Regions from separate parts of the Cronobacter sakazakii genome, predicted to be linked through region 1. Evidence: predicted binding sites of a transcription regulator. Region 1 holds the regulator's gene; each other region holds the start of a gene.
What was found. Region 1 encodes Fur, which represses iron uptake genes when iron is present. Its sites were predicted from a motif close to ATAATAATGAGAACNACTATCAA; they were not measured.
Positions count from the first base shown of each region.

Region 1 (7,856 bases):
TTAAAGCCGAGCGCGTGGAGAAAGACGACGCGGGTGAAATCACCACTATCTACTGCACCTACGATGCCGAAACGCTAAGTAAAGATCCGGCGGACGGTCGCAAGGTCAAAGGCGTGATCCACTGGGTCAGCGCGGCGCATGCGCTGCCGGTTGAAATTCGTCTCTATGACCGTCTGTTCAGCGTGCCAAACCCGGGGGCGGCGGAAGATTTCCTCACGACCATCAACAAAGACTCGCTGGTCATCAAGCAGGGTTACGCTGAGCCGGGCCTGAAAAACGCTGAAGCGGGTAAAGCCTGGCAGTTTGAGCGTGAAGGTTATTTCTGCCTCGACAGCCGCCATGCAAACGGTGACAAACTGGTGTTCAACCGCACCGTTGGCCTGCGCGATACCTGGGCTAAAATCGGCGAGTAATACCTTGCCTGTTACAAGACGCCGCCTCTGCGCGGCGTTTTTTTTGCCTTTCTATTCAAAGCGTTAACAGCATTAAAATATTCGCGACGCGAATTAATCTACATGTTCCCTGTTAAACGCAAGCCCGTCATAAAACCTCATGTTGCTATTTTCATCTGCTGATGTGCATGAAATCGCTTTCATTTTATAGCTTTAACTAATTCCTCTTCTTTTATCCGCATTAAAAGCTGTCTTCTGAAAATGTTTCAAAATGAAAATTATTTTGTGCACTGTGTCATAAAGCCACGAAAATTCAGGGGATTTAGATTGATAATTCGCGTCGCGAAAAATAGTCTTGAGGGGCTGTTTCGGGGGTTCTCCTTCAGCACTTTTATTTTTTTATTTCATTCGTTTTATGCGCCATATGCGCTGCGAATTTTTTTACGTCAAAGAGGAATTTCACATGCGTTCGTTGAGATACAAACGTAGTGGCGTCGCGCTGGCTGTCGCCAGCGTTACCGCACTGGGTGGCCTGTGTAGCCCGCCCGTTCACGCCGCAGGCTTTATTGATGACTCCACATTAACCGGCGGCATCTATTACTGGCAGCGCGAGCGCGACCGTAAAGATGTCGTGGAAGACAAATATAAAACCAACCTCTCACACTCCACCTGGAACGCGAACCTGGATTTCCAGTCAGGGTTTGCCGCCGATATGTTTGGGCTCGACATCGCCGCATTCACGGCCATCGAAATGGCGGAAAACGGCGACAGCGGACACCCGAATGAAATCGCGTTCTCCGCAAGTAACAAAGCCTACGACGAAGACTGGTCCGGCGATAAAAGCGGCATCAGCCTTTATAAAGCTGCCGGTAAATTTAAATATGGCCCGCTCTGGGCGAGGGCTGGCTGGTTGCAGCCCACCGGTCAGACGCTGCTGGCGCCGCACTGGAGCTTTATGCCCGGCACATATCAAGGGGCTGAAGCGGGCGCGAATTTTGACTACGGCGAGGCGGGCGCGCTGAGCTTCTCGTACATGTGGACCAACGAATATAAATCGCCGTGGCATCTGGAGATGGACAAGTTCTACCAGAACGACAGAACCACGCGGGTCGATTATCTCCACTCGATCGGCGCGAAATATGATTTTAAAAATTCGCTGGTGCTCGAAGCGGCTTTTGGCCAGGCGGAAGGGTACATCGATCAATACTTTGCCAAGGCGAGCTACAACTTCCCGCTTGCGGGCAATCCTCTTTCAACCAGTTATCAGTTCTATGGCGCGCGTGACAAAGCCAGTAACGGCAGCGTCAATGATATTTATGACGGCACCGCGTGGCTCCAGGCGCTGACATTTGGCTATAAAATTGGCCAGGTTGATCTGCGTCTGGAAGGCACCTGGGTGAGCGCCGAAGGGCAACAGGGCTATTTTCTGCAGCGCATGACGCCCACTTATGCGTCTTCCAACGGACGGCTGGATATCTGGTGGGATAACCGCTCCGATTTTAACGCCGATGGCGAAAAAGCTGTGTTCTTCGGCGCGATGTATGACCTGAAAAACTGGAACCTGCCTGGGTTTGCGCTGGGCGCGTCATACGTTTATGCCTGGGATGCGAAACCCTCTACGCTGCCGACCACTGACGGCTATTACGATCCCAACTACCGCCTCAAAGAATCCGCTTACAGCCTCGATGCGGTTTACACCCTGCAGGATGGCCGTGCCAAAGGCACGATGTTTAAGCTGCATTTCACCCAATACGACAACCATTCCGACATCCCGAGCTACGGCGGCGGTTACGGCAACATCTTCCAGGACGAACGCGACGTGAAATTTATCGTCACGGCGCCGTTCACGATTTTCTGATTGCGCAGGGGCGCGCAGATGCGCCTTTCATCAAGGGCAGTGAAAAGGAGAAATCGATGAAAAAGTTACAGGTCAGTATGTTAGCGGGAGCGGTGATGGGGCTTTTCACCGGTGCCAACGCACAGGCGTCAACGACAGATAGCATCAGCCAGTTTGGGATTAATTACACCATTACTGACAACCAGGCCGCGCAGCACGGTACAGACTGCGCCGCGCTTGGCGCTGACTGGGCGTCATGTAATAAAGCCGTCATCACGCTTACCAACCCGGGCGACGCGGTGACCGACAAAAACTGGACTATCTGGTTTCACAGCATTCGCCAGATCCTCAATGTCGATAACGATGAGTTTAAAGTGACCCACGTGATGGGCGATCTCCACAAGCTTGAACCGACGGATAAATTTACCGGCTTCCCGGCGAAATCGTCGGTGGAGATCCCGATTATCAATGAGTACTGGCAACTCTTTATCACCGACGTGCTACCGCGTTGGTATGTCACGGCGGATGACGGCGCGCCGAAGGTTATCGCCAGTACCGATACCGAAACGCTGACGGATTTTGTCAGCCCGCTGAACGATCAGTGGAAGCGCACGCCGGATGATAAAAATATCCTGATGACCGCCGAAGCGCGGTTTGATAAAAACAGCGATGTCAAAACACTGAACGCAGAGCGCCTGCGCGGGCAGATCGTGCCCACGCCGCGGCACGTCAAAGTACACGGGCAAAATGTTTCTCTCGAAAAAGGCGTTCAGCTCGATATTGCCGCGCTGGAGAAACCCGCACAGGAGGCGATTTTCGCCCGTTTCGCGCTGCTCGGTATAAAAACTGATGCAGGCTACCCGGTACGCACAGCCATTGCCAGCCACGCCTTTAGTGGTAAAGAGGCGGTATCCGGCGCATATCAGCTGCATATCGGGCCAAAAGAGACGACGATTACCGGCTATGACCGCGCGGGCGTCTTTTACGGGCTGCAATCGCTGCTGTCGCTGATCCCGGCTGAGGGCGCGAAGCAAATCGCCACGCTCGATGCGCAGGACGCGCCGCGTTTTGATTATCGCGGCATTCAACTCGATGTGGGACGCAACTTCCACACCAAAGCCGCTGTGCTGCGCCTGCTTGACCAGATGGCGGCCTATAAGCTCAATAAATTCCACTTTCATTTGAGCGATGACGAAGGCTGGCGTATTGAAATACCGGGCTTGCCGGAACTGACCGATGTAGGGGCGAAGCGCTGTCACGATCTCAGCGAAAAAACCTGCCTGCTGCCGCAGCTCGGCTCCGGGCCAGATACGAACAACAACGGCAGCGGCTACTTCACCCGCGCGGATTATATTGAGATTGTGAAATATGCCGCCGCGCGCCAGATAGAAGTGATCCCGGAAATCGACATGCCCGCACATGCCCGCGCGGCGGTGATTGCGATGGAAGCGCGCTACGACAGGCTGCAGAAAGCGGGTAAAACCGAAGAGGCAAACCAGTATCGCCTGCTCGACCCGAAAGATACGTCCGTCACCACTGGCGTGCAGTACTACAACCGCACCGGCTATCTCAATCCGTGCCTCGACTCCTCGCGCCGCTTTGTCGATAAAGTGATTGGCGAGATCCAGCAGATGCATAAAGAGGCCGGACAGCCGCTCACCACCTGGCATTTTGGCGGCGATGAGGCGAAAAATATCTATCTCGGCGCGGGTTATACGGATAAAGCGAAACCGGAGGCCGGGAAGGGGATTATCGATCAGAGCCGTCAGGACAAGCCCTGGGCGCGCTCGCCGGTGTGTCAGAAAATGGTGCAGGACGGTGTCGTCGCTGATGTCGAGCACCTCTCCAGCTATTTTGGCGTGGAAGTGAGCAAACTAGTCAAAGCGCACGGCATCGACACTATGCAGGCGTGGCAGGACGGGCTTAAGGACGCGAAAGACGCGAGCGCTTTCGCCACCTCGCACGTTAACGTCAACTTCTGGGATACGCTCTACTGGGGAGGCTTTGATACAGCGAACGACTGGGCGAATAAAGGTTTCCGCGTGGTGGTTTCTAACCCCGATTACGTCTACCTCGATTTCCCGAATGAAGTGAATCCGGCGGAGAGCGGCTATTACTGGGGCACACGCTTTAGCGACGAACGTAAGATTTTCAGCTTCGCGCCGGATAACCTCCCGCAAAACGCCGAGACATCCGTCGATCGCGACGGCAACGCGTTCAGCGCTAAGTCGGACAAACCCTGGCCAGGCGCGTATGGACTCTCGGCGCAGCTCTGGAGCGAAGTGGTGCGCACCGATAAACAAATGGAGTACATGATGTACCCGCGTCTGTTAGCTGTAGCTGAACGCGCCTGGCATCGCGCGGCCTGGGAGCAGGATTATCAGGCTGGTCGCGAATATAAAGGCGGCGAAACCCATCAGGTGGATGTAAAAGCGCTGCATGATGACTGGACGCGCTTTGCGAACCTGGCGGGCAGCCGTGAGCTGCCGAAGCTTGAAAAAGCGGGCGTGCAATTCCGCCTGCCGGTGCCGGGCGCGCGCATTCACGACGGCGTGTTGCAGATGAACGTCAGTCTGCCAGGTGTCGCGATGGAATACTCCACTGATGGCGGCGCGCACTGGCAGCGCTACGACGATGCGAAGCCGCCACGCGTGACGGGTGCCGTACAGGTACGAAGCGTCAGCAGCGACGGTAAACGTTACAGCCGTGTGGATAACGTACAGCCCTAACGCAATAAAAAGCCAGCCTCCGGGCTGGCTTTCTTATGAACGGGCGCGCGCTCTACAGCGATTCAGGCAGATGGTGAACCGCAACCAGTTTGCCTTTGCTTATCTCAATATTTTTCGCACCGCGCAACTGAGAAAGGGTTTTCATCACCATGCTGCGGGAAAGATTGGTTTTTTTAACGATATAGTCGGCCACGTTAATCCGGTTACGCATGAACTCATCCATTGTCGCGAGACAATCGATATTCGCTTTAATCATGCTGTAGCTGTTTCTTCCCATCATAATTTCTTCGCGATAGCAAAGCATATTAATAAACCATGAGGACAAAATAAGCAGATGTAACTGGCAGTGATTTTTCTCAATTTCCTGAATGAAATAATCAAAAGGAATTAACTGGTAATGGCATTCGGAATCAGCCTGTAATTTGGCGAATTGAGTTTTGCCTAAATTCCTCGCCAGTCCCAGCACAGAGGGTGCGCTGCTTTTTTCCAGCAACAGCCTGTCACTCTGGCGCATCAGAGAGAACTGACCGCCACGAATGATGCAGATCTCCCCGTCCCGAAGCGGGATCAGCGTATTTTTCTCTGCACGAGACCAGTTGCCGTAGCTATTAAAAATATCCGCAATACGGTAAATCTCAGCAAGCGGTTTAGGGGGTAAGACCATGTTGGTTACCTTAATAAAATAAAATTAAATCGTTGCTGTATCTTAATGGATGCTTTTTTATGGCTGCAATAAGGGGCAGAGAACAGAAAAGGAAAAACAGGGATAATCTCATCTCTAACCGATTGAGTGATAAAGATATTTATCTTTTCTGAATTTCGATTTAAAAAAATATATGTGGTTTAATTAAGCATTGTGCGCTGTATTAAAACACTCCAGTTTTCAAATTTTATCTAAAAAAATACATCTATATTTTTGTTAAAGGGGGTTCAGGCAATAAAAAGGCCGACAAATGTCGGCCTGGGATAATGCAGTATAGCGAGCGTTATTTCCCGCCAGCCTCGTGGGCGTGTTCATTTTCGCGGCAGTCGCCATCGGCGCAGTGACCGTACAGATAGAGGCTGTGGTTGGTCAGGCGGATGCCGTGGCGCGTGGCGATTTCACGCTGACGCGCTTCAATAGAATCATCACTGAATTCGATCACTTTGCCGCAATCGAGGCAAATCAGGTGATCGTGATGATGCTGTTGCGTCAGCTCGAAAACGGATTTACCGCCTTCAAAGTTGTGACGAGTGACGATGCCGGCATCGTCGAACTGGTTAAGTACGCGATAGACCGTGGCAAGGCCAATCTCTTCACCCATGTCAATCAGACGCTTATAGAGGTCTTCCGCACTGACATGATGATTGACCGGTTCCTGCAGCACTTCGAGGATTTTTAATCGAGGAAGCGTGACTTTCAGGCCGGCCTTCTTTAATGCGGTATTGTTGTCAGTCATGCGGAATCTGTCCTGTTGCTTAACGACTCGCTCCGGAAGGGAGCGATACATCGGATACGCCGAAGATGAATGCGTCTCATTATAGAACTGACATGCCTAAATGAAAACCGCAAGCGTCCGGCAAAAAAGAGCTTAAAAATCGTGGGCCAGCCAGCGTTTTTCACGTGGAGAGCCTGATAATTAAGAAAGCCATTGTACAGCGTAGTGAGGGAAAGTTAAAAATTTGTAGCAATTATTTTCATTGCTTTTATCTATCAAACGGCGCGGAACGGTGCCCGCGCCGCTTATCATCAGGCGTTGATGATTTCCTGCAGATGCAGCTCTTCGGACACCTGTTTGACCCATTTTTCAACGCGTTCGGCGGTCAGCTCCGGCTGGCGATCTTCGTCAATCGCGAGACCAACGAAGTGGTCGTCATCAGCGAGGCCTTTAGAAGCTTCAAAGTGGTAACCTTCGGTCGGCCAGTGGCCAACAATGGTCGCACCGCGCGGCTCGATGATGTCGCGAATGGTGCCCAGCGCGTCGCAGAAATATTCTGCGTAATCTTCCTGGTCGCCGCAGCCGAAAAGCGCCACCAGCTTGCCGTTAAAGTCAATTTCTTCGAGCGTCGGGAAGAAGTCGTCCCAGTCGCACTGCGCTTCGCCGTAGTACCAGGTCGGGATGCCAAGCAGAAGAATATCGAATGCTTCCAGATCCTCTTTGCTGCTTTTAGCAATGTCATGCACTTCAGCAACGTCAGTCCCGAGCTGTTTCTGGATAATTTTTGCGATATTTTCGGTATTGCCGGTGTCGCTGCCGAAAAAGATGCCTACGATTGCCATAAGAAGAATAACCTCTTGAATCTAAATGTGATGGTGCTGGCATAACGCCCACAGATAGGGCAATCATAGCAGAACAGAAGAAGGTGCGGAAACGCTATCAGGCACCGGGTGCACTCTCTGCTACATTGCCCGGTCCTTTTGGGTAAAATTCAGACCAGACCTTACTCCTGCAAGGCTTTCAGCTGCGCGAGCAGCATCGCTTCTATCAGCTCGCTGCGGCTGATATTGCGCGCCTGCGCGAGATGGTTCAGCGCGTCTACCGCGTCGGCGTTCAGCTTCAGCTCCACGCGCTTAAGCCCGCGAACTTTGTCACGCTTAAGCTGGTTGCGCTTATTGATGCGCAGCTGTTCGTCGCGCGACAGCGGATTGGTTTTCGGTCTGCCCGGACGGCGTTCATCCGCGAAGAGATCGAGCGTTGTGCGGTCCGTTTGTTCTTTTGCCATGGTATGAGTATAGACAGGGGAAACAGGCTGCCGTGGCGGAGCCCGGCGGTATTTCAGCGCGCCATCATACATCAGGGAGCGAAGCGCGCCAACGCATCCGGCGCGCGACGGCGCCGGTCGGTCTGTTTTTAATCAGTTTCCAGAAAACGACGAATCGCGCGCAGCACCGCCTGCGGTTTTTCGGCATGCACCCAG
Region 1 is NZ_CP011047.1:4,082,604-4,090,459, reverse strand. Features, by position in the region: gene glnS (glutamine--tRNA ligase) at 1-413, shown strand, start outside; gene chiP (chitoporin ChiP) at 856-2,250, shown strand; gene CSK29544_RS19400 (beta-N-acetylhexosaminidase) at 2,307-4,958, shown strand; gene CSK29544_RS19395 (helix-turn-helix domain-containing protein) at 5,011-5,622, opposite strand; gene fur (ferric iron uptake transcriptional regulator) at 5,945-6,397, opposite strand; gene fldA (flavodoxin FldA) at 6,688-7,218, opposite strand; gene ybfE (LexA regulated protein) at 7,380-7,661, opposite strand; gene ybfF (esterase) at 7,790-7,856, opposite strand, start outside.

Region 2 (7,856 bases), 2.0 Mb from region 1:
ACGGAAGAAACCAGCAGTGTGCGCCCCGGGCGTGGCGCGTGCGCGAGCCCGCCGCTGGTGAGCGCGCCCAGCGCCGCGCCAAGCGGCACGGCGGCGTACAATACGCCGATTTCGCCGCTCGCCATCTGCCAGTGGTTCGCAAGCGCCGGATAGAGCACGCGCACCGCGCTCGCCATCGTCAGCAGCGCGCCGATCAGCGCCACGCCGCCCACCACCGGGCTTGCCGCGAGAAAGCGCAGCCCGTCGGCCAGCGCGCGCAGCGGATGCTGGCGCTGCATCTGCGGCGCAGGCAACGCCGGAAGGGTCAGCAGCGGCAGGAGCGTAAGAAACGTGCCGAGCGCCGCCAGCGCGTAGTTCCAGGCCACACCGCCCCAGGCGAGCAGCATCCCGCCGAGCAGCGGCGAAATCACCGACCCCAGACGCACCGTCAGCATGGTAATCGCCCCCGCCTGCATCAGGTTTTCACGCCCGACGATAGCGGGCGTCGCCGCCAGCAGCGCCGTCACGCCGATTGCTCCGAAAAACCCGTCCCACAGCCCGAGCGCGTAAATCGCAATAACCGACGGCGCAGGCAGCATGGCGTTGACCCAGAGCCCGATAAACCCGAGGCCGCAGGTGGAGCGCGCCAGCAGAATGAGCGTTTTGCGCTCGTAGCGGTCGGCCAGTACGCCGCCCGTCATCAGCCCGATAAACATCGCCGCCCCCGTAAGCGTGACCGCAAGCCCCACCTGAAAAGGCGAGCCGGTGAGCGTCTGGATCTGTACCGGCACCGCCACGCCAAGCAGACCAAGACCGAGAATGGAGATAAAGCGCGCCAGGAAGACGGCGCGGTAAGCGGGATGAGTTTTCAGTAACGAGAGGTTGAGCAACAGCGAATGTCGGTTCATTACAGGGCCTTAACGCGAATTTTCCTTGCCGGATAACGGGACGGCCATGCTAACATAGCCAGATAAGAGTGATAATAACTATCATTATCGATTCCAGGATGTGCGTTATGTCGGCCTCGCGCCTTTCCTCCAGGATGGTTGTCCTGTTGTGTCTCTTGTTATTGCTGCTGTTGATGGCCGCCCTCAGCCTGCGGGTGGGCGCCAAATCCCTGCCCTTCTCTCTTGTGATGGACGCGCTCACCGGCACCTGCCGCGAGGCGGACTGCACTATCGTGCTCGACGCACGCCTGCCGCGCACCCTTGCGGGGATTGTCGCCGGGCTGTCGCTCGGGCTTGCCGGCGCGCTGATGCAAACGCTGACCCGCAACCCGCTCGCCGACCCCGGCCTGTTAGGCGTGAACGCCGGTGCCAGCTTCGCCATTGTGCTGGGCGCGGCGCTGTGGGGCGTGAACGATCCGCTGCCTGTTCTCGCGCTGGCGCTGTGCGGCGCGCTGGCCGCCACGCTCATCGTGGCGTTTACCGGCAGCGCGGGCGGCGGACAGCTTAGCCCGGTGCGCCTGACGCTCGCGGGCGTGGCGCTGGCCGCGGTGCTGGAAGGGCTTTCCGGCGGTATCGCGCTCTTAAACCCGACGGTGTATGACCAGTTGCGCTTCTGGCAGGCGGGCTCGCTTGATATCCGCACGCTGACGACGCTTAAAGCCATCGCGCCGCTCGTGCTCACGGGCGCGGTTATCGCGCTGCTGCTGGGGCGCGCCCTGAACAGTCTCAGTATGGGAGCCGACACGGCGACGGCGCTCGGCAGCCGCGTGGCGCGCACGCAGGTGCTAGGGCTTGTCGCCATTACGCTTCTGTGCGCCAGCGCCACCGCCGTGGTCGGCCCCATCGCCTTTATCGGCCTGATGATGCCGCACCTGGCGCGCTGGCTGGTGGGCGCGGATCACCGCTGGTCGCTGCCGGTGACGCTGCTCGCCACGCCGTCGCTGCTGCTGCTCGCGGATATCATTGGCAGGCTGATAGTGCCGGGCGAGCTGAGGGTCTCAGTGGTCAGCGCGTTTATTGGCGCGCCCGCGCTCATTTATCTGGTGCGCCAGCGGCGCGGCGGAGGCGCGTTATGAGATCCGTTCCCCCTCGTTTAGGGCTCTTTTGCCTACTGACGCTGAGCCTGTGCACAGGTCTCGGCCTCTGGGCGTTGACGCAGGGCGCGGTGACGCTTGAGGCCCGCCAGGTGCTGGACGCGCTGACCGGCCACGCGCCGCGCAATGTTTCGCTTATCGTCACCGAATGGCGGCTGCCGCGCGTGGCGATGGCGCTGCTGCTGGGTGCCGCGCTCGGCGTGAGCGGCGCGATTTTCCAGTCGCTGATGCGCAACCCTTTAGGCAGCCCGGATGTGATGGGCTTCAACACCGGCGCGTGGAGCGGCGTGCTGGTGGCGATGGTGCTGGCGGGCCAGCATCAATCCGCTATCGCGTTCGCCGCCATCGCGGGCGGCACGCTGACGGCGTTTGTCGTCTGGCTGCTCGCCTGGCGCAACGGCATCGACACTTTCCGGCTGATTATTATCGGCATTGGGGTGCGGGCGATGCTGGTGGCGTTCAATACCTGGCTGCTGCTGCAGGCGTCGCTTGAGACGGCGCTGTCCGCGGGCCTGTGGAACGCCGGTTCGCTGAACGGCATTACCTGGGGGAAAACGCTGCCCGCCTCCCCGCTGCTTGTGCTGGCGCTGCTGGCGAGCGCGCTGCTGGTGCGCCGGATGCGGCTGCTGGAGATGGGCGACGACAGCGCCTGCGCGCTGGGGGTGGCGGTGGAACGCTCCCGCCTGTTGCTGATGCTGACCGGCGTCGTGCTGACCGCAGGCGCGACGGCGATGGCCGGGCCGATTTCCTTTGTGGCGCTGGTGGCCCCGCATGTCGCGCGTCGCTTAAGCGGCACCGCGCGCTTTGGGCTGACGCAGGCGGCGCTGTGCGGCGCGCTGCTGCTGCTGGCCGCTGACCTGTGCGCTCAGTATCTGTTCACGCCTTATCAGCTGCCGGTGGGCACCGTCACTGTCTGCCTCGGCGGCATTTATCTCATCGCCTTGTTGATACAGGAGTCACGCAGGAAATGACTATGACTTCACGCTTAACCGGCGAAGCGCTGACGCTGGGCTACGGCGATTTTCGCGTCGCCGACGGGCTGAACGTGGCGATCCCCGATGGCAAATTTACCGCGATTATCGGCCCGAACGGCTGTGGCAAATCGACGCTGCTGCGCACGCTGAGCCGCCTGATGAAGCCGCTCGGCGGGCAGGTGCGCCTCGATGGCGAGGCTATTCAGCACTTCGCCACTAAAGAGGTGGCGCGGCGCATTGGCCTGCTCGCGCAGAACGCCAGCGCGCCGGGGGATATCACCGTTGCGGAGCTGGTGGCGCGTGGGCGTTATCCGCATCAGCCTTTGTTTACCCGCTGGCGCGACGAGGACGAGCGCGCGGTGCAAAAAGCCATGGCGGCGACCGGCGTGACCGCGCTTGCCGACCAGAGCGTCGATACGCTCTCCGGCGGCCAGCGCCAGCGCGCCTGGATTGCGATGGTGCTGGCGCAGGAGACCTCAATTCTGCTGCTCGACGAGCCAACCACCTGGCTTGATATCAGCCATCAGATCGATCTGCTGGAACTGCTCTGCACGCTTAACCGCGAGCAGGGGTATACGCTTGCCGCGGTGCTGCACGATTTGAACCAGGCGTGCCGCTACGCGAATCATCTGATTGCGTTGCGGGACGGGAAGATTATCGCCGAGGGCGCGCCGTCAGAGATTGTGGACGCGGCGCTTATCGAGGCAATTTACGGGTTACGATGCATGATTATTGAGGATCCGGTGGCGGGTACGCCGCTGGTGGTGCCGCTCGGGCGGCGGTGAGCGTGGGTGAATGGCGGGTGCGGCTGGAAAAATGGTGGGTGCGCTTCGCTTACCCACCCTACAAACCACGAACAACCGCTTTCCCTTGTAGGGCGGGTAAGCCTGCGCACCCGCCGGGTTAATGTCAGGTGGGTGCGCTTCGCTTACCCACCCTACAAAACCACGAATAACCACTTTGCCGTGTAGGGCGGGTAAGCCTGCGCACCCGCCGTTAACCAATTACAGCGGGTTGGTTTGCGCTTCGACCACCGCCAGCGCCACCATATTCACGATACGGCGAACCGAGGCGATCGGCGTCAACACATGTACCGGTTTCGCCACACCCATCAGCACCGGCCCCACGGTCACGCCCTCGGAGCTTGATACGCGCAGCAGGTTATAGCTGATACGCGCCGCTTCCACGTTCGGCATAATCAGGATGTTGGCCGAGCCTTTCAGCGGGCTGTCCGGCATACGATCGTTGCGGATGCTCTCTACCAGCGCCGCGTCGCCGTGCATCTCGCCGTCGATCATCAGATCCGGGGCGCGCTCACGCACCAGCTGTAGCGTTTCGCGCATTTTGCTGGCGGCAGGCGAATCGGAAGAGCCAAAGTTGGAATGCGACAACAACGCCACTTTTGGTTCGATCCCGAAACGACGCACCGTTTCCGCCGCCATGACGGTGATCTCCGCCAGCTGTTCCGGCGTCGGATCGTCGTTCACGTAGGTATCGGCGATAAACGTATTGCCGCTCGGCAGCAGCAGCGCGTTCATCGCACCTGCGGCTTTCACGCCGTCGCGATAACCGAAAATTTGCTGAACCACGCTGAAATGCTCATGATAATCGCCGATCGTACCGCAAATCATCGCGTCGGCTTCGCCGCGATGCACCATGATAGCGCCAATCACCGTGCTGTTGCCAATCACTGCGCGCTGCGCCTGCTCCTGCGTGATGCCACGGCGCTTCATAATGCTGTAATACTCGTTCCAGTACTCCTTAAAGCGCGGGTCCGACTCGTTATTCACGATCTCGAAATCTTTGCCCGCCTCGATTTGCAGACCGAGTTTTTTCAGGCGCATCTCGATAACGCCAGGACGGCCCACCAGCACCGGCTTCGCCAGCCCAAGCGTAATGAGCTCCTGAGTGGCGTGCAGCACGCGCGGCTCTTCGCCTTCGGTAAGCACCACGCGCTTCGGATCTTTGCGCGCCTGGTTGAAGACCGGCTTCATGAACAGGTTGGTTTTGTAGACAAATTCGGTGAGTTTGTCTTTATAAGCGTCGAAATCCTCAATCGGACGGGTCGCCACGCCGGAATCCATCGCCGCTTTCGCTACCGCAGGCGCGATAGTCACAATTAAGCGCGGATCGAACGGTTTCGGAATGATGTAATCCGGCCCGAACGACAGCTCCTGATCTTCATACGCGGAGGCCACCACTTCGCTCTGCTCGGCGTGTGCCAGTTCAGCGATGGCGTGGACCGCCGCAAGCTTCATCTCTTCGTTGATGGCGGTCGCGCCGACATCCAGCGCGCCACGGAAGATAAACGGGAAGCAGAGGACGTTGTTCACCTGGTTCGGGAAATCTGAACGGCCTGTGCAGATGATCGCATCCGGACGCACCGTTTTGGCGAGCGGCGGCATGATTTCCGGCTCCGGGTTGGCGAGCGCCAGGATGAGCGGCGAATCCGCCATCTTTTTGACCATCTCCTGGGTCATGACTTTCGGGCCGGAGCAGCCAAGGAAGATATCCGCGCCCTCAATCACGTCGCCCAGCGTGCGCTTACCGTTGTCGTCAATCGCATAAGCGGCTTTGGTTTCCGCCATGTTCTCTTCACGGCCTTTGTAGATAACGCCTTTGGAGTCGCACACCACGATGTTGTGCTTCTGCATGCCAAGCGCCACCAGCAGATTCATACAGGCGATGGCGGACGCGCCCGCACCGGAAACCACGAGGCGCACGTCGGAAATGTTTTTCTGCACCACGCGCAGGCCGTTTAACACCGCGGCGGTACAGATGATGGCGGTGCCGTGCTGATCGTCATGGAACACCGGAATATTCATGCGCTCGCGCAGCTTCTGCTCGATATAAAAACACTCCGGCGCTTTGATATCTTCCAGGTTGATGCCGCCGAAGGTCGGCTCCAGCGCCGCCACCACATCGATGACTTTATCGGGATCGTGTTCGTCGATTTCGATATCAAACACATCGATACCGGCGAATTTCTTAAACAGAACGCCCTTGCCTTCCATCACCGGTTTACCGGCCAGCGCGCCGATATTGCCAAGCCCCAGCACCGCGGTGCCGTTGGAGATAACCGCCACGAGGTTGCCGCGCGCGGTGTATTTATGGGCGGCCAGCGGGTCGGCGGCGATTTCCAGACAGGGCGCGGCTACGCCTGGCGAATAGGCCAGCGCCAGATCGCGCTGAGTGGCCAGCGGTTTGGTCGGAGAAACCTGAATTTTGCCTGGGACAGGGAATTCGTGAAAATCGAGGGCGCTCTGTTTTAGTTGCTCATCCATTTTACTGATCCTTTTTCTTCTGCAGGGTATGAAGCGGCGTGTCGCACGCTCGTTTAACCAGGCCGTCAGTATCGCCCGTTAGCGGCGGCTAAACTTTGAAGACCGCCAAACTCTGAGTCATGCAACCCTTTGATGTTATCAATTTATAGCAGCGATGTTGCCGGTTCGGGAAAGCATTGCTATGCGCGTCTGCTATGCTTTTTTGTTATGTCCCTGATGAGATCCCGGCGGGCGACACTGACAGCGCCCCATAAAATCTTTGCTTTTCAAGGAGTAGCAAAATGAACCAACTCGATGGCATTAAACAATTCACAACGGTAGTCGCCGACAGCGGCGATATTGAATCCATTCGTAACTATCAGCCTCAGGACGCGACCACCAACCCTTCCCTGCTGCTGAAGGCCGCAAGCCTTGAGCATTACCAGCATCTGTTCACCGATGCGCTGGAATACGGCAAAAAACGCGGCAGCACGCAAAAAGAGCAGGTCGCGGAAGCGAGTGACAAACTGGCCGTCAATGTGGGTGCGGAAATTCTGAAAAGTATTCCAGGACGCGTCTCAACCGAAGTGGACGCGCGTCTGTCGTTCGACAAAGAAAAAAGCATCGCCAAAGCGCGTCGCCTGGTGGAGCTGTACCAGGAACAGGGCATCGATAAATCGCGCATTCTGATTAAGCTCGCTTCCACCTGGGAAGGCATTCGCGCCGCAGAAGAACTGGAAAAAGAAGGCATTCACTGCAACCTGACACTGCTGTTCTCCTTTGCCCAGGCGCGCGCCTGCGCCGAAGCGGGGGTGTATCTCATCTCCCCGTTCGTGGGCCGTATCTATGACTGGTACAACACCCGCAAACCGATGGACCCGTATGTGGTTGATGAAGATCCCGGCGTGAAGTCGGTGCGTAACATCTACGACTACTACAAGCAGCATAACTACCAGACCATCGTGATGGGCGCGAGCTTCCGCCGTACCGAGCAGATCCTGGCGCTGGCGGGCTGCGACCGTCTGACCATCTCCCCTAACCTGCTGAAAGAGTTGCAGGAGAGCGATGCGCCGGTGGCGCGTAAGCTTATTCCGGCCTCCCAGGGCTTTAACCGTCCGCAGCCGATGACCGAAGCGGAATTCCGCTGGGAGCATAACCAGGACGCGATGGCGGTCGAAAAACTGGCCGAAGGCATTCGCCAGTTCGCTGTCGACCAGCGTTCACTTGAAGATCTGCTTGCCGCCAAACTTTAACTTTTGCCATGGAGAGAAACATGTCTCGTCAGCTTTTAGCCAACGCCATCCGTGCGCTGAGCATGGATGCGGTTCAGAAAGCCAAATCCGGTCACCCCGGCGCGCCGATGGGGATGGCAGATATCGCCGAAGTGCTGTGGAACGATTTCCTCAAACACAACCCGACAAACCCGACGTGGTATGACCGCGACCGCTTTATTCTTTCCAACGGCCACGCCTCGATGCTGCTCTACAGCCTGCTGCATCTGTCGGGCTACGACCTGCCGATGGAAGAGCTAAAAAACTTCCGCCAGCTGCACTCCAAAACGCCGGGCCACCCGGAAATCGGCTATACGCCGGGCGTGGA
Region 2 is NZ_CP011047.1:2,115,794-2,123,649, reverse strand. Features, by position in the region: gene entS (enterobactin transporter EntS) at 1-887, opposite strand, end outside; gene fepD (Fe(3+)-siderophore ABC transporter permease) at 995-2,002, shown strand; gene fepG (iron-enterobactin ABC transporter permease) at 1,999-2,991, shown strand; gene fepC (iron-enterobactin ABC transporter ATP-binding protein) at 2,988-3,779, shown strand; gene maeB (NADP-dependent oxaloacetate-decarboxylating malate dehydrogenase) at 3,999-6,278, opposite strand; gene tal (transaldolase) at 6,560-7,510, shown strand; gene tkt (transketolase) at 7,531-7,856, shown strand, end outside.
Region 2: fepD (Fe(3+)-siderophore ABC transporter permease) is a predicted target of Fur. The motif match lies at 950-972, and genes of this name have one in related genera.

Region 3 (7,856 bases), 2.1 Mb from region 1:
AGACGACGGCACGTATATGCCGGAGAGCATGGATATCGTGCGCTACGTAGATGGGCTTGCGCAGCCGCGCGTGGCCGACGCGCCGGTGGATGAGGCCATTAAACAGTGGTGCGAGTCGGTATCGACCCCGCTGTTTAATCTGGCGATCCCGCGCTTTACCGAGGGCGATTTCGCCGAGCTGGCGACGCCACAAGCGCGTCGCGCCTATACCGCGCGTGAAGAGAAAGCGTTTGGCGATTTAGCCGCGCTGCGCGCGCAGACGCCGGCGCTGCTCGCGCAGGTGAATTCAGATCTGAACGCGCTGGAGCCGCTGGTAGCCGGGCGACAGGCCATTGATACCACCGATTTTATTCTCTTCCCGCTGCTGCGCTCGCTCACGATTGTCAAAGGCGCGGCGTTCGGCCCGCAGGTGAGCGCGTATATCGAGCGCGTGTCGACACAAACGGGAGTGGCGCTGTTAAGCGCCCAGGCGAAATAAACGCGACGGGCAGAAGGCGCGCCGCTTGTCCTGGTAAATATGATTGCAGGAGTACAACATGACCGTTCCGGTAGTAGCTATTTTCGTCAGTAAACCTGGCAAGGAAGAGACGCTTGAGCAGCTGTTTCGCGGCGTCATCGAAAAAACGCATGCCGAAGAGGGCTGTATCGTGTATCAGCTCAACCGCGACACGGAAAATCCGCGCCGTTTTGTCTGGACGGAAGAGTGGGAAAGCCGCGAACTGCTGCAAAAGCATTTACAGTCGGCGCACATCATTCATCTCTTCTCCGAGCTGCCGAAGTACATCGAAACGTCCAGCGTAATGATGCTCGATAAACTCGCGGGCGGCCCGGCGAAATAACGCGGCCGCAGATAAAAAAACGGCTTGCCAGTGGCAAGCCGTTTTTTATTACCAAGATCTCAGGGAGAGACGGTATCGTTATTGGTGCGATCGGCGCGCAACTGCTGGCCGCTCTCCTGCAACGATTTATAGAGGCTGCCGTTGCCGTTCATGATGTCGTCGATGCGCCAGCGGCCTTTCTCGTTAATCAACGCAAAGCTCTGGGTGGTGGCATCCGGTGAGCTGCGGAATGGGCGGAAGGTAATCGTGGCTTTGGCATGCGTGGCGTCGCTGTTAGTGACGTTTATCTTATCCACGGCCAGATCGTCCCAGTCCTGGCAATAGCAGATGGGATCGTAATCGAGAAAGCCGACTTCACCGCCGGAGAGACGGGTATCTTCTTCCACCAGGCTCAGCAGGCGATCGGAGAGGATCTGCTGCTCGCCTTTACTGGCAAAATCCACCGGTTCATTGCCTTTGGCATAGCTCTGGTAGAGCGATTTCAGAAATTGCGTGGGGGTCTGTGCGTCCCCCTGCGCCAGCGTGCTGGCGGAAAAAAACAGCATAACTAACGCTAAGCGGTGCTTCATCGGAACTGGTCCTCAAACGTCCGTAAACAGGCCTGCGTAGTATGCTGTTTTTTCTTTTTGCCGCCAACTGGCGCGATTACCCGCCGAACTGTTCTGGATCCGGGCCGAGGCGTTTGCCCTGGTCGAGCTTCGCGATTTCGCTGAGTTCGTCTTTATCCAGACGGAAATCCCAGACGTTAAAGTTTTCCGCGATGCGCGTCGGGGTGACGGATTTCGGGATAACGACCAGGCCGCTGTCGAGGTGCCAGCGAATCACAATCTGCGCCGGGGTCTTGCCATATTTATCCGCCAGCTCGCGAATAATTTTCTGGTCAAATACGCCTTCGCCGCCCTGCGCCAGCGGGCTCCAGGATTCCGTCTGGATCTTGTGCGTGGCGTTCCAGGCGTGCAGCTGGCGCTGTTGCAGCAGCGGGTGCAGCTCAATCTGGTTGATAACCGGCGTCACGCCCGTTTCGTCGATGATGCGTTGCAGATGCTCAACGTTAAAGTTACAGACGCCGATGCTCTTGATGAGTCCTTCCTGCTGCAGCTCAATCATGCCTTTCCAGGCCTCGACATAGCGGTCGATAGCCGGCACCGGCCAGTGCATCAGATAGAGATCCACATAGTCGAGTTGCAGCTTTTCGAGGCTCTCTTCCAGCGCCTCACGCGGACGCTTCTGATCGTCGTTCCAGAGCTTGGTGGTGATGAATAACTCATCGCGCGCAACGCCCGCGCTTTTCAGCGCGTCGCCCACGCCTTGTTCATTCTTATAGGCCGCGGCGGTGTCGATGGAGCGGTAGCCCACCTCCAGCGCTTTGTGAATCGCGGTGACAACATCTTCGTTAGTCGCCTGCCATACGCCGAGGCCGAGCTGGGGCATCAGGTTGCCGTCATGCAGCTTAATTACGCCTGGATTTGCCATATTTCCTCCTTTTGAGCTAACACACCGGGGCAAGCTGCCCCGGCGCAAGTCAGTGAGTTAAGTCTGGTCGAAATAGCCAAAAACGAAAGCTCGCGGGTAAAAAGCTTAGCGGGCGGCTTCGTAAATGCGGCGGCTGACGTCAAGCGTAATATCTTTATGTTCGCCAAGCGCGGTGAGGCCGTGCTCTTCAAGCTTCGCCAGCAGTGCCGGAATGGAGCTGCTATCCAGACCGTAATCGCTCAGGCGGGTTGGCGTGCCCATGGTTTCGAAGAAGCGGCGGGTGGTGGCAATCGCGGCGTCGATGCGCTCATCATCGCTGCCTTCGGTGATATTCCAGACGCGCTCAGCATATTGCAGCAGTTTGGCGCGCTTCTCATTGCGCTTCTCGTTCCAGAGCGCTGGCAGCACGACCGCCAGCGTCTGGGCGTGATCCAGGCCGTGCATCGCGGTCAGTTCATGGCCGAGCATATGTGTTGCCCAGTCCTGCGGCACGCCCGCGCCGATAAGCCCGTTCAGCGCCTGAGTCGCGGCCCACATCAGGTTGGCGCGCACGTCGTAATTTTCCGGCTCTTTCAGCGCTTTCGGGCCTTCTTCGATAAGCGTCAGCAGAATGCCTTCCGCGAAGCGGTCCTGAATTTTAGCGTTCACCGGATACGTGACGTATTGCTCGACGGTGTGAACAAAAGCGTCCACTACGCCGTTCGCCACCTGGCGCGGCGGCAGGGTGTAAGTGTAAACCGGGTCGAGAATGGCGAAACGCGGCTGAACATGCGCGGAGTGGAACGCCTGTTTGTCACCGGTGGCGCGACGCGAAACCACCGCGCCTTTGTTGGATTCTGAGCCGGTTGCTGGCAGCGTCAGGACAGAGCCCATCGGGATGGCGCTGGTGATTTCGCTACCGCCGGTTTCCAGGATATGCCACGGATCGCGCGAGGACGGATAGTGCGCGGCGGCCGCGATGAATTTCGTGCCATCAAGAACAGAACCGCCGCCGACGGCGAGTAAAAATGTCACTTTTTCTTTACGCACCAGCTCAACGGCGTTCATCAGCGTCTCGTAAGACGGGTTGGGTTCGATACCGCCGAACTCCAGCACGTCAAGGCCGTTCAGGGCGCTGTAGACCTGATCGAGCACGCCGGTTTTTTTGACGCTGCCGCCGCCGTAAGTCACCAGCACGCGGCTGTCTGCCGGAATGAGCGCGCGCAGTTCGCTGATGGCGCCTTTACCAAAGGCGATATGGGTCGGGTTATGGAGGTTAAAGTTGTTCATCGAAAACTCCTTCTGAAATAAACGTCATGCATCAGGCATGAACCATTGACGTCTATTCTCGGCGCGGTGACGCACAGCCTCAATGCTCATTCCTGCCTTTCTCTTGCCCATTTCTCTTTACTTCTGGAGGAAATCGGATTTTTTGCGCACACTGAACGCCGGTTAAAAGGGCTGTCTGGAGTCGCTGTTAATGAATCGCGATGCAATATGTAGGAATATCACAGAAGAAATTAAGCGCTTAAAAGAGAAAGAAAAAACGCTGACTTTTTTGCCGCCGGAGATACGCCTGCTCTACGGCACGACGCCCGGCGCGCGCACGCCGGTAATTTATCAGCCTGGCATCATATTTCTCTTTTCCGGCCATAAAACGGGTTATCTCAACGATAAGGTTTTCCGTTACGATCCGCGTGAATATCTGCTGCTGACGGTGCCGCTGCCGTTTGAGTGCGAAACCTTCGCCACTGCGGAAGAACCGCTCGCGGGCATTCGCATTAATATTGATGTGCTCCAGCTTCAGGCGCTGGTGATGGAGATTGGCGAGGATGACCATTTCCGGCCCGCGCCGTGCTCGTGCGGGATTAATTCCGGCGTACTGACCGATGACATTCTCTGCGCCGTCGAGCGGTTGCTGGAGGTGTTAGAGCAGCCGCTGGATGCGCGCATTCTTGGCAAACAGATCGTGCGTGAAATTCTCTATCACGTGCTGAAAGGTCCGGGCGGCGGGGCGCTGATGGCGCTGGTAAGCCGCCAGACGCATTTCAGTCTGATAAGCCGCGCGATAAGGCGCATCGAAACCCGCTACGCCGAAAGCCTGACGGTCGAGCAACTGGCGGCGGAAGCCAACATGAGCGTCTCGGCGTTTCACCATAATTTCAAAGCGGTGACCAGCACCTCGCCGCTGCAATACCTGAAAACCTGGCGGTTGCAGAAAGCACGGCTGCTGATGGCGCATAACGGGATGAAGGCCAGCGCAGCGGCGATGCAGGTGGGGTATGAGAGCGCGTCGCAGTTCAGCCGTGAATTTAAACGCTATTTCGGGGTGACGCCGGGAGAGGATGCCGCGCGCCTGCGCGCGCTGTCGTGAGCGGAGCCTGCGCTCCGCCCGGAAAGACTTACTGCGTTTTTTTCTTTAATACGACCAGCAACGCGCCAAGCAGGCCGATAACCAGCAGCGCGATGGGCAGGATCATCAGGAACGTCATCACCTGATCTTCATGGCGTTTCACAAACGGGATCATGCTGAGCGCATAGCCAAAGCCGGTCACCACGCCGACCCAAATCACGGCGCTCAGCCAGTTGAAGATCTGGAAGCGACGGTTAGAGAGCCCGGAGATGCCTGCCATCGTCGGCAACAGTGTGCGCACAAACGCCAGGAAACGGCCGGTCAGCAGCGCCAGCAGGCCGTGGCGATCGAACATGCAGGTGGCGCGGTGATGGTATTTCGCCGGTAGCTGCGCGAGCCAGCCGCGCACAATACGCGTATTGCCGAGCCATCTTCCCTGGACGTAGCTCAGCCAGCAGCCGAGGCTGGCAGCACTCGTGAGGATCACAAGCGTCGGCACAAAATCCATGACGCCCTGCGCTATCATCGCACCCGCCAGCAGCAGCAGGCTATCGCCCGGCAGAAACGACGCCGGCAGCAGACCATTTTCTAAAAACAGCGTGGCAAACATCACACACCAGACCACGCCGACAATGTGCGGGTCCGCCAGCGCGGCAAAATCGTGATGCCAGAGCGCAGCGATAATATCCTGGATAACAGCCATGGGAGATCCTGTGGAACAGCGGAATTGCCTTATTGTACCTCTAAATGGGCCGTTACATCTGCACTACAGGTTCAACAAACCCTCTCTTTTCCTGGGATAACGCGGTTTTTTTTCACTTCAGGCGATACGACGGAAGGCCGCGTCGAGATCGGCGATTAAATCTTCAACGTTTTCGAGCCCGATATGCAGGCGCACCAGCGTGCCGGTGAAGTCCACGCCGCCCGCCGGACGGATCGCTGCAAGCTCTTCCGGCTGGTTGGCGAGGATAAGCGATTCATAGCCGCCCCACGAATAGGCCATGCTGAAATGCGCGAAATTATCGAGATAATGCGCGAGCTCTGCGTCGCTAAGGCGTTTGTCGAGAATAAAAGAGAAGAGGCCGCTGGCCCCGCTGAAATCGCGCTTCCAGAATTCATGGCCTTTGCTGCCCGGCAGCGCCGGGTGATTGACGCGCGCCACCTGTGGGTGCGCCGCCAGCCACTGCGCCACGCGCAGGCCGCTTTCATGATGCTGGCGCAGGCGCACCGCCAGCGTACGCAGGCCGCGGCTGGTGACATACGCGGAATCGGCATCCGCCATCTGGCCCATCAGATAAGCGTTTTCGCGAAGCGTATCCCAGCAGCGGGCGTTGGCAACCGCCGTGCCTATCATCGCGTCCGAATGCCCGACCAGATATTTGGTGCCTGCCTGAATCGAGATATCGACGCCGAAATCGAGCGCCTTAAAAAGAATGCCCGCCGACCAGGTGTTGTCCATCATGATGATGGCATCCGGCGCGACGCGGCGTACCGCCGCGACAATCGCGGGCACGTCGTGAACTTCCATCGTGATGGAGCCGGGCGATTCCAGAAACACCACTTTGGTGTTCGGCTGAAGGTGCTTTGCGATGCCATCGCCCGCCAGCGGGTCGAACCAGGTGGTGGTGACGCCGAATTTCGTGAGAATTTTAGCGCAGAAATCCTGGGTCGGCTCATACGCGCTGTTGGTCACCAGCACATGATCGCCCTGTTCGACAAACGCCAGAATCGTGTTGGCGACCGCCGCCGCGCCGCACGGAAACAGCGCGCAACCCGCGCCGCCTTCCAGCTCGCACATCGCCTCCTGAAGCGAAAAATGCGTCAGCGTGCCGCGTCGCCCGTAAAACAGTTCGCCCTGCGCGCGCCCGGCGGTGGCCTGTTTTTTCGCGGCCACGCTGTCAAACACCAGCGATGAGGCACGCTGAATCACGCTGTTTACCGAGCCTTGCGTGTAACGTTTTGCGCGCCCGGCCTGCACCAGCGCCGTCTCAATGTGTTTGTCGGTCATGGCTTTCCCTTGTCTGAACGTCTGGATGTCTAAATCTACGTTACCACGGAAAATCGCCATCGCCTCGCGCTGTTTTTATTCTGGCGTCAAAGATGAAAAAACGTCATCTGAACGCCTTTCCTGTCTGAGCGCAAAGAAAAAAATTTCGCGCTGGCGCACCATGCAAATACTAATGAGAACTACTATCAATTCGATGTCATTTTGATATCATTGTGAGCAGTTTTGTGACTTTCGTCCTGGAGATGCACAGTGGGAAATAATTTGATGCAGACGGATCTTTCCGTCTGGGGCATGTATCAGCATGCCGACATCGTGGTGAAAATCGTCATGATTGGCCTCATTCTGGCGTCCGTCGTGACCTGGGCGATTTTCTTCAGTAAAAGCGTTGAGCTGTCTGGCCACAAACGCCGCCTTAAGCGCGAACAGCAGGAGCTGGCTGGTGCCCGCACGCTGGACGACGCGCGTGAAATGGCCGAACGTTTCGGCCCGAAAAGCCTGAGCGCGCGCCTTATTGAAGAAGCACAGAATGAGCGTGAACTCTCGGCGGGCAGCGAAGATAACGAAGGCATTAAAGAGCGCACCGGTTTTCGTCTTGAGCGTCGCGTGGCGGCGGCAGGGCGTCACATGGGGCGCGGCAACGGTTATCTCGCGACCATCGGCGCGATTTCGCCGTTTGTGGGTCTGTTCGGCACCGTGTGGGGCATCATGAACAGCTTTATCGGCATCGCGCAGTCGCAAACCACCAACCTCGCGGTGGTGGCACCGGGTATCGCTGAAGCGCTGCTCGCGACGGCCATTGGTCTTGTCGCCGCTATTCCGGCGGTGGTTATCTATAACATCTTCGCGCGCACTATCGGCAGCTATAAAGCCACGCTTGGCGATGTGGCAGCCCAGGTACTGCTGCTGCAAAGCCGCGATCTGGATCTTGAAGCCAGCGCCCAGGCGCAGCCGGTGCGTACCGCTCAGAAACTGCGTGTAGGTTAATCCTATGGCGATGCGTTTTAACGAAAATCTCGATGATAACGGCGAAATGCACGAAATTAACGTCACGCCGTTTATCGACGTAATGCTGGTGCTGCTGATTATCTTTATGGTGGCGGCACCGCTTGCGACGGTCGATGTGAAGGTGAACCTGCCGGCCGCGTCCAGCGAGCCGCAGCCGCGCCCGGAAAAACCGGTCTATCTGTCGGTGAAGGCGGATAAA
Region 3 is NZ_CP011047.1:1,628,885-1,636,740, forward strand. Features, by position in the region: gene grxB (glutaredoxin 2) at 1-478, shown strand, start outside; gene CSK29544_RS07645 (putative quinol monooxygenase) at 537-839, shown strand; gene CSK29544_RS07650 (DUF3828 domain-containing protein) at 899-1,408, opposite strand; gene dkgA (2,5-didehydrogluconate reductase DkgA) at 1,485-2,312, opposite strand; gene yqhD (alcohol dehydrogenase) at 2,418-3,581, opposite strand; gene CSK29544_RS07665 (AraC family transcriptional regulator) at 3,772-4,665, shown strand; gene yghB (DedA family general envelope maintenance protein YghB) at 4,694-5,347, opposite strand; gene metC (cystathionine beta-lyase) at 5,465-6,652, opposite strand; gene exbB (tol-pal system-associated acyl-CoA thioesterase) at 6,902-7,636, shown strand; gene exbD (TonB system transport protein ExbD) at 7,641-7,856, shown strand, end outside.
Region 3: exbB (tol-pal system-associated acyl-CoA thioesterase) is a predicted target of Fur. The motif match lies at 6,819-6,841, and genes of this name have one in related genera.

Region 4 (7,856 bases), 2.0 Mb from region 1:
CGAGCGTGGGCGGGATGGGGCTTGCGATTATTACCCTTGCGCTGGCACTGCTGCTGGCGGAACTGCGCTGTCTACGCCAGCCGCCGCCGGAACCCGCGCCGCATTAAAAAAGGGGCCAGTCGGCCCCGTTTTTTATTGTTTGAACAACGCTTCAAGCCGTTTCAGCAACAGGCTGGCGCTGTAGTAATCGAGCCGGAAAGTCTCGGTGCCAAGCGCGTAAACGCGTTTATTTTTCACCGCCGACAGGTGCGCGAGCAACGGGTCGCGCATCAGTGCCGCCGCGTCTTTATCATCAGCCGCGAACAAAAACAGCGTCTCGCCGTTCAGCCCCGCCGCCAGATTTTCCCCGCCGAGCTGAATAATGTCGTGGCGTTTGCCCATGCTGGTGAGGCCGTGCGCGGCGGGCGGCGGCGCGAACGTAAAGCCGAGCTGGCCGAGCAGTTTCCCCTGCGCCGATTCGGCGGTCCAGAGATTCGCGCCGTGCGCGGCAGGGTTATAAACCAGCGCGCTCACGGGCTGCGGCGGCAGCGTCATCTGCGCTTTTGCCTGCGCAAGCTGCTGATCAAACTGCGCGATGCGTTCGGCGGCCTGCTTCTCATGGCCTGTTATCTCGCCAAGCTGCGTTAACAGTGCCTGCCAGCTTTTGTCGTCGTAATTGATGATTAATGTCGGCGCGATAGCGGAAAACTGTTCATACAACGCCTGCGCGGAATCGCCGCCGGTCGCGCTCACCAGTATCAGATCCGGCATCTGCGCGGCGACGGCTTCAGCGTTTGGCTCGCCGATGTACAGCCGCTCAACATGACGCGCTTTGGCGATATCACCCCACTGGCGCAAAAAACCCTGGTCGTCAGCGACGCGGTTGCCGGGCGACGTCGCGCCGCTTGCCACCACCGGAGCATCAATCGCCAGCAGCGAACCGGTTAGCGTGACGCTGGTGGAGACGATGCGCTGCGGCGCTTTTTCAAGCGTATGTACGCCGCGGCTGTCGGTCACCTGACGCGGCCACGACGCCGCCTGTGAGACTGAGGATATTCCTAAAACCAGCAGGCTGGCGACGAATGCGGCGCGCAGAGCGGAAGTGAACGTCACGGCAACAATTCCTGTACGATGAGTTAATAATGCTTCTCATTTTCATCATTTGCCGACAGGATGCAAGCGCCACTGTCGCCTTCACTTCACCCCCATGGTTGACAACCCCGTCATTTCGCCTTAGGTTACGCCTCCAAATACAAATGATAACAATTATCAGTTCACTTTTTGGTACAGGAGGAGCGCATGGATACGTCACTGGCCGGGGAACGCTGCGACGCTGCCGCAACCCTTTCATCTGACAGCTTTTTCTTCATGTCGCCTTATCGCAGCTTTACCACGCGCGGCTGTTTTAGGCGGCTGGAGACGCCCGCGGCCGACGGCGCAGCGCGTCACGGCGTGTTTCAGACCGCGTTGCGTAACGCGTTCGACAGCGCCCGCAGGCAGGGCATTGCGCGCCCCATGATCGTTGGCGCTATCCCGTTCGATACCCGCAAACCCACTGCGCTGTTTATTCCTGAAAGTTACAGTGACACCGCGCGCGGCGGTTATTCGCTTATCGACAACAGCGCCGCGCCGCGAGTGATGAGCCGTGAGGCGCTCCCGGATGAAGAGACGTTTATGGCGATGGTGGCGCGCGCCGCCGCGCTGACCGCGACGCCTGCGGTCAGCAAAATCGTGCTCTCCCGCCTTATCGACATTACCACCGAACAGGCTCCGGACAGCCTCGCGCTGCTGGCGCGTCTGGTGGCGCAAAACCCCGCGAGTTTTAACTTTCACGTGCCGCTGCCGGACGGCGGCGCGCTGCTCGGCGCAAGCCCGGAACTGCTGCTGCGCAAAGATGGCAATACGTTCAGCTCGCTGCCGCTGGCGGGCTCCGCGCGCCGCCATGCCGACGCGGCGCAGGATAAAAGCGCAGGCCAGGCGCTGCTCTGTTCGGCCAAAGATCGCCATGAACATGAACTTGTGACGCAGGCAATGCGCGACGTACTCGCGCCGCGCAGCCAGCGCCTTGCGATGCCGGGCGCGCCGGAGCTGATTACCACGCCGACGCTCTGGCATCTCGCGACGCCTGTGGAGGGCGAAACGCGCTTTGCGGATGACAACGCGCTGTCGCTCGCCTGTCTGCTGCACCCGACGCCCGCGCTGAGCGGTTATCCGCACGAGGCGGCGAAAGCGTATATCGCTGAGCTGGAGCCGTTCGAGCGCGAACTGTTCGGCGGGATCGTCGGCTGGTGCGATGCCGACGGCAACGGCGAGTGGGCGGTGACTATCCGCTGCGCGCGTTTGCGGGAAAACCAGGTGCGGCTGTTTGCGGGCGCGGGCATTGTTCCGGCGTCCGATCCGGCCTCGGAGTGGCGCGAAACCGGCGTCAAGCTCTCCACCATGCTCCACGTTTTAGGTCTTCACTGAGGTTTTACGCATGACGATCCCTTACACCCGCTGGCCGGATGAACTTGCCGCGCGCTACCGCGCCCGCGGCTACTGGCTTGACCTGCCGCTCACCGATATTCTGAGCCGCCACGCGCAGAGTGCCGCGACGGCGCTTATCGACGGCGAGCGCCGCTACAGCTACCGCGAGCTGGACGCGGCAGCTACACGTCTTGCGGGCGCGCTGGCGTGTCGCGGGCTTCAGCGCGGCGATACCGCGCTGGTGCAGCTTGGCAATGTGGCGGAGTTTTACATCGTGTTCTTCGCGCTGCTGAAAATCGGCGTAGCGCCGGTTAACGCGCTGTTCAGTCATCAACGCACCGAGCTTGACGCTTACGCGCGCCAGATTGCCCCCGCGCTGCTGATTGCCGACCGCGAGCACGCGCTCTTTAGCGACGACGCGTATATCACGGCGCTGAAAGCGCAGTGTTCGTCGCTGCGGGTAACGCTTCTGCGTGGCGACGGGCTGGAGGCGCTCATTTCAGCGCCGACGACGGATTTCATTCCCACGCCGTCCGCTGCCGATGAAGTGGCGTTTTTCCAGCTTTCTGGCGGCAGTACCGGCACACCGAAGCTCATCCCGCGCACGCACAACGACTACTACTACAGCATTCGCCGCAGCGTGGAGATTTGCGAATTCAGCCGCGAAACGCGCTACCTCTGCGCGCTGCCCGCGGCGCACAACTACCCGCTAAGCTCCCCCGGCGCGCTCGGCGTCTTCTTCGCCGAAGGTTGCGTGGTGCTGGCGCGCGACCCGAGCGCGACGCTCTGCTTCCCGTTGATTGAGGCGCACCAGATTAACGTCACCGCGCTGGTGCCGCCCGCCGTCAGCCTCTGGCTGCAGGCCATTCAGGAGTGGGGCGATAACCGCCAGCTGGCATCGCTGAAACTCTTGCAGGTCGGCGGCGCGCGGCTTTCCGACACGCTCGCTGCGCGCATTCCGGCGGAAATCGGCTGCCAGCTTCAGCAGGTGTTCGGCATGGCCGAAGGGCTGGTGAATTACACCCGCCTGGACGACCCGGACGAGCGCATCTTCACCACCCAGGGCCGCCCGATGAGCCCGGACGATGAAGTCTGGGTAGCCGATGAAAACGGCAATCCGCTGCCGCGCGGTGAAACGGGACGGCTGATGACGCGCGGCCCGTACACCTTCCGCGGTTACTACAACAGTCCTGAACACAACGCCAGCGCCTTTGATGAGAACGGCTTTTACTGCTCCGGCGATCTGGTGGCCATTGATGAGCAGGGCTACATCACCGTTCAGGGGCGCGAGAAAGATCAGATCAACCGCGGGGGCGAGAAGATCGCCGCGGAAGAGATCGAGAACCTGCTGCTCGGCCACGAGGCCATTGTGCATGCGGGGCTGGTCTCGATGGAAGACAGCCTGCTTGGCGAAAAAAGCTGCGCGTATATCGTCATCACCCGCCCGATCAAGGCGGTGGAGATCCGCCGTTTTTTACGCGAGCTGGGCGTCGCCGATTTCAAACTGCCGGATCGCGTGGAGCGCGTCGATGAACTGCCGCTTACGCCGGTCGGCAAAGTAGATAAAAAACAATTGCGTCTGTGGCTGGCCGCGCGTCAGCCCGTCTCTGAGTAAGGAAAGAAGATGGCTATCCCAAAACTGAACGCCTATACGCTGCCCACGGCGGCGGATCTCCCGCAAAATAAAGTGAGCTGGGCGCTGGAGCCGCCGCGCGCCGCGCTGCTCATTCATGATATGCAGGAGTATTTCCTTAACTTCTGGGGCGAAAACTGCCCGATGATCGAGCATGTGGTGGCGAATATCGCCGCGCTGCGAGCGTACTGCAAGGCACAGGGCATTCCGGTTTATTACACCGCGCAGCCCAATAACCAGAGCGACGCCGATCGCGCGCTGCTGAACGACATGTGGGGGCCGGGGCTGAATAGCCATCCGGAGAAGCAAAAGGTGGTTGCGGCGCTGGCACCGGATGCCGACGACACCGTGCTGGTGAAATGGCGCTACAGCGCGTTTCACCGCTCGCCGCTTGAGCACGCGCTGAAAGAGACGGGCCGCGATCAGCTCATTATCTGTGGGGTGTATGCGCACATCGGCTGCATGATCACCGCCACCGACGCGTTTATGCGTGATATTCAACCGTTTATGGTGGCCGACGCGCTGGCGGATTTCAGCCGGGATGAGCACCTGATGGCGCTTAATTACGTCGCGGGCCGAGCCGGGCGCGTGGTCATGACCGCCGATCTGCTGCCTGCCAGTGAGCCGGACGCGCCGGGCAGCAAAGCGGCGCTGCGTGCGCTGGTGCTGCCGCTGCTGGATGAGTCCGACGAGCCGGAAGATGACGAAAACCTGATCGACTACGGTCTCGACTCGGTGCGCATGATGGCGCTGGCGGCGCGCTGGCGCAAAGTGCATGGCGATATCGACTTCGTGATGCTCGCGAAAAACCCGACCATCGATGCCTGGTGGGCGCTGCTAAGCCGGGAGCCGCAGGCATGACGCTCGATTTCCAGGGGAAAAACGTCTGGGTGACCGGAGCGGGCAAGGGCATTGGCTACACCACCGCGCTGGCGTTTGCCGCGGCGGGCGCGAACGTGACTGGTTTTGATCTCGCGTTTCCACTGGCTGATTATCCGTTCGCCTGTGAAACGCTGGATGTGGCAGACGCCGCGGCGGTGGCGGGCGTTTGCGAGCGGTTGCTCGGCAATAACCCGCGCCTTGACGTGCTGGTGAACGCCGCGGGCATTCTGCGCATGGGCGCGACGGATGAACTCGCTCCCGACGACTGGCAGCAGACGTTCGCGGTAAACGTGGGCGGCGCGTTTAACTTCTTTCAGCAGACGATGGCGCAGTTTCGCACGCAGAAGGGCGGGGCTATTGTGACCGTTGCTTCCGACGCCGCCCACACGCCGCGCATCGGGATGTCGGCGTATGGCGCATCAAAAGCGGCGCTTAAAAGCCTGGCGCTGACCGTGGGGCTGGAGCTGGCCTCCTTTGGCGTGCGCGCAAATCTGGTGTCGCCGGGTTCGACCGACACTGATATGCAGCGCACGCTCTGGAAAAGCGACGATGCCGAACAGCAGCGCATTCGCGGTTTCGCGGAGCAATTTAAGCTCGGCATTCCGCTCGGCAAGATTGCGCAGCCGCAGGAAGTGGCGAACACCATCCTGTTTCTCGCCTCGGATCTTGCGAGCCACATTACGCTGCAGGATATCGTCATCGACGGCGGCTCAACGCTTGGAGCATAGATGATCTGGAAACGACACATGACGCTTGAGGCGCTGAACGCGACCAGTACTGGCACGCTGGTGGAAAATCTCGGGATTGTTTATACCCGTCTGGGCGACGATCTGCTGGAGGCGACGATGCCGGTCGATACCCGCACGCATCAGCCGTTCGGTCTCCTGCACGGTGGCGCCTCCGCGGCGCTTGCCGAAACGCTCGGCTCGATGGCCAGTTATCTGACCACCCGCGACGGGCAGTGCGTGGTGGGCACCGAAATCAGCGCGTCTCATCATCGCGCGGTGTCGCAGGGCCAGGTGCGCGGCGTCTGCCAGCCGCTGCATCTGGGGCGGCAGAGCCAGTGCTGGGAAATCGTGATTTATGACGAACAGGGGCGGCGCTGCTGCACCAGCCGGTTAAGCACGGCGATTCTGGGATAGATTTTTTGTGTGGTGGGTGCGCCTTCACATCTGGCGGGTGCGCTTCGCTTACCCGCCCTACAAAAGCCCGGTTCACAAAGGATGTAGGGTGGGTAAGCGAAGCGCACCCACCATTGCAGAAGGCGATGGTCTGTATCGTGATGAGCGGCGAATATATACGCTCGGTGAACGGTTCCGTTCGCCGACACGCTGTCTTTCTCTGCCGCCTTTCCTCACGCGAACGTGTTAAGGGGGCTCGCCGCCGCCCCCTTAACAATCCCGGCTCGCGGCCAAAGGGCAGCCGCCGGGAAACCCCCACGTATCGGCGTGCAATTTCGGAAATCTTGTTTTCGTAGGGCGGGTAAGCGAAGCGCACCCGCCATCATCACGTGATCCCGCTAGCAGACTCACGTAAATCCCTGACGCCATCCCGCGTTTCTCGGGTGGCTAAGTTGTTAAATTCATTTTGGTGATATAGAAACAAAATGTAACACCTGTGTTTCACTCACTGTTTCACTGAATGGATAACTATTATGACGAACTCAGGGAAATACCTTATCTGGGCAGCGCTCTCTGTCGTGGGCGCGTTTGCGCTGGGCTATATCGCGCTTAACCGCGGCGAACAGATCAACGCGCTCTGGATCGTGGTTGCTGCTGTCTGTATCTATCTCATCGCTTACCGTTTTTATGGTCTGTATATCGCGAAAAAGGTGCTGGCCGTCGACCCGACGCGCATGACGCCTGCGGTGCGCCATAACGACGGGCTCGATTATGTACCCACCGATAAAAAAGTGCTGTTCGGTCACCATTTTGCGGCGATTGCCGGTGCCGGGCCGCTGGTTGGGCCGGTGCTGGCGGCGCAGATGGGGTATCTGCCGGGCATGATCTGGATCCTCGCAGGCGTTGTGCTGGCAGGGGCGGTGCAGGATTTCATGGTGCTGTTTGTCTCCACCCGCCGTGACGGGCGCTCGCTCGGCGAACTGGTGAAAGAGGAGATGGGCAACACGGCGGGCGTCATCGCGCTCGTCGCCTGCTTTATGATTATGATAATCATCCTGGCGGTGCTGGCGATGATTGTGGTGAAAGCGCTGACCCACAGCCCGTGGGGCACTTACACCGTCGCCTTTACCATTCCGCTCGCGCTCTTTATGGGCATCTATATTCGTTATCTGCGGCCAGGACGCATCGGCGAAGTGTCGGTCATCGGCCTTGTGATGCTGGTTTTTGCGATTGTTTCCGGCGGGTGGGTGGCAGAGAGCCCGACCTGGGCGCCGTGGTTTGATTTCACCGGCGTGCAATTGACCTGGATGCTGGTGGGCTACGGTTTTGTCGCGGCGGTTCTGCCGGTCTGGCTGCTGCTGGCACCGCGCGATTATCTCTCCACCTTCCTGAAAATCGGCACTATTGTTGGCCTCGCCATCGGCATTTTGATCATGCGCCCGACGCTGACGATGCCCGCGATGACCAAATTTATCGACGGCACTGGCCCGGTCTGGACCGGTAACCTGTTCCCGTTCCTGTTTATCACGATAGCCTGTGGCGCGGTGTCGGGCTTTCATGCGCTTATCGCCTCCGGCACCACGCCGAAAATGCTCGCCAATGAAAATCAGGCCTGCTTTATCGGCTATGGCGGCATGCTGATGGAGTCGTTTGTCGCGATCATGGCGCTGGTCTCGGCCTGCGTTATCGACCCCGGCGTCTATTTTGCGATGAACAGCCCGATGGCGGTGCTGGCACCCGCAGGCACGGCGGATGTGGTCGCGTCGGCCGCCCAG
Region 4 is NZ_CP011047.1:2,123,901-2,131,756, forward strand. Features, by position in the region: gene entS (enterobactin transporter EntS) at 1-107, shown strand, start outside; gene fepB (Fe2+-enterobactin ABC transporter substrate-binding protein) at 133-1,092, opposite strand; gene entC (isochorismate synthase EntC) at 1,279-2,445, shown strand; gene CSK29544_RS09970 ((2,3-dihydroxybenzoyl)adenylate synthase) at 2,456-4,060, shown strand; gene CSK29544_RS09975 (isochorismatase) at 4,070-4,939, shown strand; gene entA (2,3-dihydro-2,3-dihydroxybenzoate dehydrogenase EntA) at 4,936-5,688, shown strand; gene entH (proofreading thioesterase EntH) at 5,689-6,102, shown strand; gene cstA (pyruvate/proton symporter CstA) at 6,615-7,856, shown strand, end outside.
Region 4: fepB (Fe2+-enterobactin ABC transporter substrate-binding protein) is a predicted target of Fur. The motif match lies at 1,230-1,252, and genes of this name have one in related genera.